DNA from 3 places in the Janthinobacterium sp. GW822-FHT07H11 genome. Region 2 is predicted to be linked to each of the others. Evidence: predicted binding sites of a transcription regulator. Region 2 holds the regulator's gene; each other region holds the start of a gene.

Region 1 (3,256 bases), 2.6 Mb from region 2:
TCGTTGATGCAGTGGTCGCAGGCGCTCGCCAGCCTGCATGCGGCCGTGGCGGCGGGCGGCACTGAACATTAAACCATTTCCCTGGCCGCCGATTTGGCGCATACTATCAGGAGCATAGCCACTGCCGCCAGGGAGCTCAGGTGAATATTGCCCCGGATCATCAACAAGCGCGACCGCATGCGCCCATGCGCGCGCAGCGCCTGCTTGCCATGCGCGACGCCGTGCTCGGCGAATGGGAACACCGGGTGCGCGCCAGCGTGCGCGGGGCCGACCAGCTGCTCACGCCCATCCTCATCAATACCCTGCCCGCCTTTTTCGACAATCTGGTCGAGGCGCTGATCCCCGGCCATCCGCGCAACAATGCCGCCAGCAACAGCAACGTGCCCGCCGTGCACGGCAATGAGCGCGCGCGCATGACCAATTACGGTCCGGAACAGGTGATCCAGGAATACCAGATCTTCCGCGACTGCTTCGCCGCCGTGGCCCACCAGGCCGGCGTGCCGCTGCGCCGCAAGGATTGGCGCGTCATCAACGAGTCGATCGACACGGGCATCCGCGAATCGATACGCGAATTTACCAACATGCATGAAAGCTTCCGGCGCCGCATCGCGGCCGGCCTGTCGCACGACATGCGCAATCCGCTGTCCGTCATTGCCACCAGCGCGCAACTGCTGATGCGGCCCGTGGCGGCGGAACGGGTGCCCGCGCTGGCGCATAAAATTGCCGAACACAGCCAGCGGCTCGACGCCATGATCGAGGAATTGCTCGACACCTTGAGCTACCGCGAAGGCCAGCGACTGCCGCTGGTGCTCGCCCGATTCGACATGCTGCCCCTCGTGCAGGCGGTCGCCAGCCAGGTCAATCTGCAGCATCCGGGCAAGTGCCGCGTCTCGGGGCAGCCGGTCATCGGCTGGTGGTGCGAAAATTCCGTGCGCCGGGCCATCGAAAACCTGGTCGGCAATGCCGTCAAGTATGGCAACGACGACCCCATCAGCCTGCACGTGGAAGACACGCATGAACGCATCATCGTCACCGTGCACAATGGCGGCCAGGCCATCGCGCCCGAGCAGACGGCCCGCATCTTCGACTACCTGCGCCGCGACAACCATGGCCCGGCGCCAGGCTGGGGCATCGGCCTGCCTTTCGTGCAGAACGTGGCCGAAAGCCATGGCGGCAGCATCGCCGTCGACAGTTCGCCCGAGACGGGCACCAGCTTCATCTTCGACCTGCCCGTCGATTGCCGGCCATTCGTGCCGTCCAGCAACTTGCCCGATACCGGCAATTAACGCACCAATACGGTGCGGATGACGGAGTTACGCCACAAAAGTGGTCATTTTTTACATGATTTCACGCACGCCGCATTGGCATGATTCCTGCTGAGCTATAGTCAGACCAAGGCTCAAGGGGAAATCACCACATGGCAAATTTTTTCAATGAAATGACTGCGGATGAAGTGGGGCCGGACAGCAAGGTACGCGAGCACTATCGTGAATTCGACAGCTGGCTGCGGCAGCAATCCCCCGACACCATCGCCCGCAAGCGGGCCGAAGCCGACCTGACCTTCCGCCGCGTCGGCATCACCTTTGCCGTCTACGGCGACGATGCGGGCACGGAGCGCCTGATACCGTTCGACACCATCCCGCGCATCATCCCCGCCGCCGAGTGGGCGCAGATGCAGACGGGCCTGGTACAGCGCGTGCAAGCCCTGAACATGTTCATCCATGATATTTATCATGAGCAGCGCATCATCAAGGCCGGCATCATTCCCGCCGAGCAAATCTACAAGAATGCCCAGTACCGCCCGGAAATGCAGGGCATCGCCGTCGCCTCCGACATTTACGCGCACATCGCCGGCGTCGACATCGTGCGCGCGGGCCAGGGCGAATTCTATGTACTGGAAGACAATTTAAGGGTGCCGTCCGGCGTCTCCTACATGCTGGAAGACCGCAAGATGATGATGCGGCTGTTCCCGGAACTGTTCGCGCGCAACCGCATCGCCCCCGTCGACCATTACCCGGACATGCTGCTCGATAACCTGCGCTCCGTCGCCCCGATGGGCGTGGACGACCCGACGGTGGTGGTCATGACGCCGGGCATGTACAACTCCGCCTACTTCGAGCACGCCTTCCTGGCCCAGCAGATGGGCGTGGAACTGGTCGAGGGCAAGGATTTGTTTGTCAACGACAATTCCGTCTACATGCGCACCACGCGCGGGCCGAAGAGGGTCGACGTGATCTACCGCCGGGTCGACGACGATTTCCTCGATCCGCTGGCCTTCCGCTCGGACTCGTCCCTGGGCGTGCCGGGCCTGCTGTCCGTCTACCGCGCGGGAAGGGTCACCCTGGCCAACGCCATCGGCACGGGCGTGGCCGACGACAAGTCGATCTATCCTTTTGTTCCCGACATGATCAAGTTCTACCTGTCGCAAGAACCTATTCTGAACAACGTGCCGACCTACCAGTGCCGCAAGGCGGCCGACCTGTCCTATGTGCTGGCCAATTTGCCGGCACTGGTGGTCAAGGAAGTGCATGGCGCGGGCGGCTACGGCATGCTGGTGGGACCGGCCGCCACGCGCGCGCAGATCGAGGATTTCCGCCGGCGCCTGCTGGCCAATCCGGGCGGCTACATCGCCCAGCCGACCTTGGCCCTGTCGGCCTGCCCCACCTACGTGGAATCGGGCATTGCGCCGCGCCATATCGACCTGCGCCCGTTCGTGCTGTCCGGCAAGACCATCTCCATGGTGCCCGGCGGCCTGACCCGCGTGGCGCTCGGTGAAGGCTCGCTGGTGGTCAACTCCTCGCAAGGGGGCGGCACCAAGGATACCTGGGTACTCGAAGCCACATTATCAGAAGAAAAAGCAGCTTTTGCAGGAGAGAAAACATGCTGAGCCGCACCGCCGATCATTTGTTCTGGATGGCCCGCTACACGGAGCGCGCCGAAAACACGGCCCGCATGCTGGACGTCAACATGCAGACGGCCATGCTGCCCCAGTCCGAGCACGATGCGGAACAGGGCTGGCGCGCCACCCTGGGCATTTCCGAACTGCAAAGCGCCTACGACCACCAATATGGCCGCTTCCACATGCGCGACGTGCTCGATTTCATGGTGCGCGACCCGAACAACCCGTCTTCCATCCTGGCCTGCCTGACGGGCGCGCGCGAAAACGCCCGCGCCGTGCGCGGCACCCTGACGACGGAAGTGTGGGAAATCCAGAACGCCACCTGGCTCGACATGCAGAAGCGCCTGAAAAGCAATC
Region 2 (3,256 bases):
CAAGCTGACGGTGGAGGACAATATCCGCGCCGTGCTGGAAATCCAGACCGTCGAAGGCCGCCCCCTGAAGAAGGCCGAGATCGAGGAGCGCCTGGATAAATTGCTGGCCGACTTGCAGATTGAAAAACTGCGCGAAAACCAGGCGCTGTCCCTGTCGGGCGGCGAGCGCCGCCGCGTGGAAATCGCCCGCGCGCTGGCCACCGATCCGCGTTTCGTGCTGCTCGACGAGCCGTTTGCCGGCGTCGATCCGATCGCCGTGATCGAGATCCAGCGCATCGTGCGTTTCTTGAAAGAGCGCAATATCGGCGTGCTGATCACCGATCATAATGTGCGCGAGACGCTCGGTATTTGCGACCGCGCCTACATCATCAACCAGGGCTCGGTGCTGGCGTCGGGACGCCCCGACGACATCATCGCGAACGAGTCGGTACGCCGGGTCTATCTGGGCGAACATTTCCGCATGTGAGCCAATGAAACAATCATTGCAGCTGCGCACTTCGCAGCATCTGGCACTGACGCCGCAGTTGCAGCAATCGATACGCCTGCTGCAATTATCGACCCTGGAATTGCACCAGGAACTAGAGCAATTGCTGACGGATAATCCCTTGCTCGAACGCCTCGACGATCCGCTCGACCGTTCGCTGCGCCTGTTGTCCGACGGCGCCTTGAGCTCCACGGCCGCGCCGGCCGAAGCGCCGCCCCAGCCGCCGGGCCAGGAAGCGCCTGCGGCGCCGGCCGAAGCGGAAACCTTCGACGGCGACGGCGCCGACAGCCCGCCCGCCATGGATGGCGGCGACAGCGACTGGAGCGAGGCGAGCCGGGGCAAGGCGCCCGACGACGAAGATGCGCGCCCGCAGCTGGAAGCCCATCACTGCACCCTGCGCGAGCACCTGATGGAGCAGATGCGCGTGACGGTGCTCGAGTTGCGCGACCGCGCGCTGGTCGAGCTGATCATCGACGCGCTCGATGACAACGGCTACCTGGAAGAGTCGCTCGACGACATCCTGGCGCGCCTGCCGGAAGAGCTGGAAATCGACGCCGACGAGCTGCGCACGGCCCTGTCGCTGCTGCAAAGTTTCGATCCGCCGGGCGTGGGCGCGCGCAATGCATCCGAATGCCTGGCGCTGCAGATCAAGCGCTTGCCGCACGTCGCCCTGGTGACGCGGCGCATGGCCCTCGTCATCGTGGAAAAGCACCTGGCCTGGTTTGCCCAGCGCGATTTCAACAAGCTGAAAAAGGCCCTCGATTGCGACGAGGAAGACTTGCGCGAGGCGCAGACGGTGATCCGCCTGTGCAACCCGCATCCGGGCGCCGTGTTCGCTTCCGACGTGTCCGACTACGTGGTGCCCGACGTGGTCGTCAAACGGGCGCGCAATGGCTGGCAGGTCACCCTGAACAACGACGTCATGCCGCGCCTGCGCGTGAACGCCATGTACGCCAATTTATTGAAACAGGGCAAGGGCGAAGGCGCCATGGGCGCGCAGTTGCAGGAAGCCAAGTGGCTGATCAAGAACATGCGCCAGCGCTTCGACACCATCCTGCGCGTGGCGCAGGCGATAGTAGAAAGACAAAAGAACTTTTTCTCGCATGGCGCCGTTGCCATGCGCCCCCTTGTGCTCCGTGAAATAGCTGATACACTGGGTTTACACGAGAGTACTATCTCGCGGGTAACAACCCAAAAGTACATGCTGACCCCGCATGGCATGTTTGAGTTGAAATATTTCTTTGGTAGCCACGTCGCCACCGAAGCGGGGGGTGAAGCATCGTCGACGGCGATACGGGCATTGATCGTGCAACTGACAGGAGCAGAAGACCCTAAAAATCCTTTATCCGACAGTAAGATTGCGGACATGCTGGGGGAACAAGGCATGGTGATTGCGCGACGTACTGTTGCCAAATACCGGGAAGCGTTGAAAATTCCGCCAGTGAGTCTGCGTAAGTGCTTGTAGTTTTTTCGGTTCCTCTGCGGGCCGGAATCGATGGACACCGCACGAACCCGATCATCTTTAGGAGTGTGTATGAATCTCACCATCAGCGGACATCATCTCGAAGTGACACCAGCCATCCGTGAATACGTACAAACGAAGCTGGAACGCGTGAAACGTCATTTCGATCAAGTCATCGATATCGCCGTGATTCTGACCGTGGATAACCTCAAAGAGAAAGAAAAACGTCAAAAGGCCGAAGTCAACCTGCGTCTGAGTGGCAAGACCGTCTATGTGGAAAGCCTGGCACACGACTTGTATGCCGCAATCGATACCCTGATCGACAAGCTCGACAGGCAAGTGATGAAATACAAAACCAAAGTGCAAGGGCACGGTAAAGAGGCGATCAAGCATCTGCCAGACAACTCAGAGGAAGACGCCGTCGTCGCCGTCTAAGGCCACCGGCTTCCCCCAGTTGTGATCAACTAAGGGCGCAGATTGCGCCCTTTTTTGCGTCCTGCGGAACGCAATGCCCATGGTGAAAGCGCTAGAATGCGCCATCCTCACTTCTTTCCCTTCTGCCATGAGCGACTTCGTCCAGACCTCCATCCGCCACCGCACGGGCCATATCGTGCTCGACCGCCCGAAAGCCTTGAATTCGCTGTCGCTGGAGATGGTGCGTGCCCTGAGCGCCGCCCTGCTGGCCTGGCGCGACGACCCGCAGGTGGACGCCGTGGTGATACGATCGAGCAGCGAAAAAGCCCTGTGCGCCGGTGGCGACATCCGTTTCTTTTACGACGCGGGCCTGGCCACGCCGCAGGGTGGCAGCGCGCTGCTGGAAGATTTCTTTACAGAAGAATATGCTTTAAATCATTTAATTCATTTCTATCCGAAACCGTATATTGCCGTGATGGATGGCGTCGTGATGGGCGGCGGCATGGGCGTGGCCCAGGCAGGCCCCGGCAACCGCTTGCGCATCGTCACGGACCGCACGCGCATGGCCATGCCGGAAGTCAATATCGGCCTGTTCCCCGACGTGGGCGGCAGTTATTTCCTGTCCCGCCTGCCGGGCCGGCTGGGCCTGTACCTGGGCTTGACGGGGCTGACGATCGGCGCGGCCGATGCCCTGTACACGGGGCTGGCCGATGTGTACCTGCCCGAGGCGCAGATGGGGGCGCTGCTGGCGCTGTTCGACTCGACGCCGGGCGAAGGCTTGCCGGTGGCCGTCAAGGCGCTGGCGGCGCCATGCCAGGGCCAGGCGGGCGCTTCTCCCCTGGCCACGGCGCGCGTGGCGCTGGAGCGCCACTTCAGCGCCGGCTCCGTGGCCGCCA
Region 3 (3,256 bases), 290 kb from region 2:
CGACCGAAAGCAGCGACCAGGCGATACGCGATGCCATTGCCAAGGCGGCCCTGACGGTCAAGCATATGGACTGGTATGCAGTGACCGAATCGCGCGGCCATATCGTCGATGGCAAGGTGGCGCACTTCCAGGTCACGCTGAAGGTCGGCTTCCGGCTAGAGTAAGGCAGGCGGCGCGCTCAACGCCGCCCAGGCACGCCCCGGCTTTGCAGCCACTCCCGGCCGCCGGCTTCCAGCGCGGCCTCGATCACCTGTTCCGGCAAGCTGTACACGGTTGCCCAACTGGCGCGACCGTCCTGCGTGTTGGCGGGGAAACTGTGCGTTTCAATCGGCCAGTGATATTTGCGTTTTAAGGCCTTGACGATGGCGGCCAGCGAGACGCGGCCTTGCAGCGGCTCGGCGCCGGACTGGTCGCGGTTCGACAGCAGCACGGCCAGGACCTGGCCGCGGCCCGTGCGCGCGCCGGGGAAGGTAGGGGTTTTGTTTGCCATCGCCCATTTTAACGGGCATGCGATGCGCCAGCTATCGGCAGCATTGCTGATGCAGCGCAAGGCTGACACGGACATCCCGGGCAACAATAAAGGTTTCAGATTTCTGCCCGGCGCGCCAGCGCCCCTCTGGCAGCCTGGGGCACCAACAAGGGGCACAGGAGAGCATCATGTACAGCCTGAATATACAAGCCATGCAATGGCAGCCCGTTGCCGACATTTCCGCCGTCAATCCCCTGCTGCCCGACGACGTGGCCTGCTTTCGCGAGCTGCGCGACGTGCTGCAGCGCTACGGCGCGCTGGACCGCTTCGGCATCGCCCTGATCCACCGTCATTTCGATATTGCCGACGATGAAGAACTGATGGAATACACGGATGCCGAACGGCGCACCCTGACAGTCAAACCTGTCAAGAAAAGCGACATCGACTGGGCCCATACCACCATCACCAACTGGAAGCTGACCGAAGGCGACGAAGTGGCGCGCATCGGCTGCGGCTGCGCGCGCAACGCGGGCGGGCACCTCGGCTATCACCGCGGCACCTGAAGCGCGTTGCGCGGCCCGTGGCGGCCGGTAACGGCCCGGCACGGGCGGGCGGCAAGCGGCGTCGGCCTTTCTTACACTTGCGCCTTTCCAGTCCAGCCCGGTTTCTGCAAGTCATTGATTCGATATTCTTTTTTTGCGTGGCACGCAAGCTGCTTATCCAAGTCTACGAGATGAATCCAGGCAATTCCTGCTGGATTCTTATCCCCCGGATTTTCCGAGACCGACCACGATAATGAGGCTGCGATGAACATCGATCACACACGAAACAAGACCCTGGGCTGGCTGGGCGCCCTGGCGGCGGCCGGCTGGCTGGCCAGCGGCCAGGCACAGGCAGGCGCATATGGCCTGGCCGTCAATGAACTGAATAATTTCCGCATCACCACCAGCGCCGGCGCGCTATCGCTGGCAGGCGCCAACCGCAATGCCAGCGACAGCGCCTTTTTCGAAGGCGGCGCGGCTGTCAATCCGCGCGCCGTCAATACGGGGCCCGCAGCCAATGCCGATGTGCTGCAAGTGTGCTCGGGCGGCGGTTGCAGTGGCTTGCCGCAAAACCATTATGCGCCCACCAGCGCGCTGGAATTCGCGCGCGGCGACGCGCACGCCTTCGGCAACATGCTCAATGGCGGCGCCAGCGTGAGTGCCGTTTCTGAAGCGCAGCGCAACACCATAGGGGCCGCCTCGTCCACGGCCGGCGACACGCTCACCGGCTCCATCAACCTGACCCTGTCGAGCGCCGGCTTCATCACCTTCAGCTTCATGGGACGGCGCGACTTGCGCACCAGCGTGACGACGATGGGCGACAAGTCGAACGTGTCGATCATGGATATCTTCAATATCTCGTGCAATGCGGCCAGCCCCGCCGGCTGCCTGTCCCGCGCGAATGCCGATGGCGTGATCTTCCAGTTCGCGCCCGACGGCGACGCCAACAATGGCAGCGATATCAATGGCAACCATGGCGCGGGCAGCCTGGACCCGTTCAGCCTGAACATGACGGCCGGCACCAACGACCCGGCCACCTCGCGCGCCTTCACCAACGGCTACGCGCAGTTTTCGCTGACGTCGAACTTCGCCTTGCCGGCCGGCAGCTATACGCTGAACTTTTCCAAGTCCACGCGCACCGATATCGTCGTGATCGATCCTGCCGTGGTACCCGTGCCCACCACGCTGCTCTTGCTGGGCACGGGGCTGGCGGCGCTGGCATTCACGCGCCGCCGGCAGCCCGGCCAGTCCAGCTGAACGCAAGGCGGGCAGGCCAGGCACGCCGCCGACGGGCGCCGCATGCCTGGCCTGCTCATGGCCAGCTCCAGCGGATCGATGCCCGGGCCGCCGCGACGGGCGTGCACACCTGGCGCCTATCGCAGTAGGTGAATGCCTCCGCTGGCATAGGGTCGCTACGGGAATCGTCCCTCACTTGACGATCATGGAGTTGCGCACGCTGCTGACCCCCTTCACGTCCCGCGCCACGGCCACCGCCTTGTTGATGTCGTCGCGCGAGCTGACAAAACCGCTCAGCTGCACGGTTCCCTTGAAGGTTTCCACGTTGATTTCACGCGCCTTCAATTGCGGATCATCGACCAGCGCGGCCTTGACCTTGGTCGTGATGACGGCGTCGTCGATGTATTCACCGGCCCCTTCCCGCTTCGGCGTCGAGGCGCATGCGCTCAACACCAGCAATACGATGGCCATCAGGCCCGCTGCACGTTTCATGTCATCCCCCTGTGCTCGCTTGACCGCATGGCCGACGGCCACGCACGCCACAGCTATTTTCTACCGCCCCCTGGCCAGCCATTTGAGCTGGAACAAGTGTGCGCCAGGGAGACGGGGGCGTGGCATCAAGGCCGCGGCAGCGCGGCTCAGCCCAGCCGCGCCAGGGCCTTGCGCGCCAGTTGCAGCTGCTGCAGATAATAGCGGTGCAATACCACGGGGTCGCTGAGGTCGCGTCCCAGTATCAGGCGCAGCTCGCTGGCGGGGCAGTCGGCGGCCACGGTTTCCACCTGCGTCCCCAGTTGGCGCGCCAGCAGGCGGGCCGCGTCCTGCTGCGCGGGCCGGTACTCCACGCGCGTGCGCGGCACCTGGAATGGCGCCTGATTGGCCAACCGCACCACCCGCACGGGAGCGCCGGCCAGGCTGCGCGCCATGGACGCGGCCATGCCCGGCACCCCGTTTCCGTTGAGGATTTCCAGGCGCGGACGCGGTACCGGCCCCGCCGCTGCCGGCATCGCCA

Evidence for each region. The regulator sigma-54, encoded in region 2, starts transcription at its own class of promoters, with help from an activator protein. The targets are predictions, from matches to a motif close to TGGCANGNAANCTGCTTT.
Region 1: AC3RCJ_RS15395 (circularly permuted type 2 ATP-grasp protein) is a predicted target of sigma-54. The motif match lies at 1,363-1,380, and genes of this name have one in related genera.
Region 3: AC3RCJ_RS02705 (EDSAP-1 family PEP-CTERM protein) is a predicted target of sigma-54. The motif match lies at 1,171-1,188, and genes of this name have one in related genera.

What each region holds. Positions count from the first base shown of each region.
Region 1 is NZ_CM179507.1:3,497,569-3,500,824, reverse strand. Features, by position in the region: gene AC3RCJ_RS15405 (hypothetical protein) at 1-72, shown strand, start outside; gene AC3RCJ_RS15400 (sensor histidine kinase) at 141-1,286, shown strand; gene AC3RCJ_RS15395 (circularly permuted type 2 ATP-grasp protein) at 1,418-2,887, shown strand; gene AC3RCJ_RS15390 (alpha-E domain-containing protein) at 2,881-3,256, shown strand, end outside.
Region 2 is NZ_CM179507.1:902,691-905,946, forward strand. Features, by position in the region: gene lptB (LPS export ABC transporter ATP-binding protein) at 1-466, shown strand, start outside; gene AC3RCJ_RS04005 (RNA polymerase factor sigma-54) at 471-1,949, shown strand; gene hpf (ribosome hibernation-promoting factor, HPF/YfiA family) at 2,019-2,381, shown strand; gene AC3RCJ_RS04015 (enoyl-CoA hydratase/isomerase family protein) at 2,509-3,256, shown strand, end outside.
Region 3 is NZ_CM179507.1:611,223-614,478, reverse strand. Features, by position in the region: gene AC3RCJ_RS02720 (dodecin) at 1-164, shown strand, start outside; gene AC3RCJ_RS02715 (hypothetical protein) at 179-490, opposite strand; gene AC3RCJ_RS02710 (hypothetical protein) at 658-1,032, shown strand; gene AC3RCJ_RS02705 (EDSAP-1 family PEP-CTERM protein) at 1,276-2,268, shown strand; gene AC3RCJ_RS02700 (BON domain-containing protein) at 2,440-2,739, opposite strand; gene AC3RCJ_RS02695 (LytR C-terminal domain-containing protein) at 2,886-3,256, opposite strand, start outside.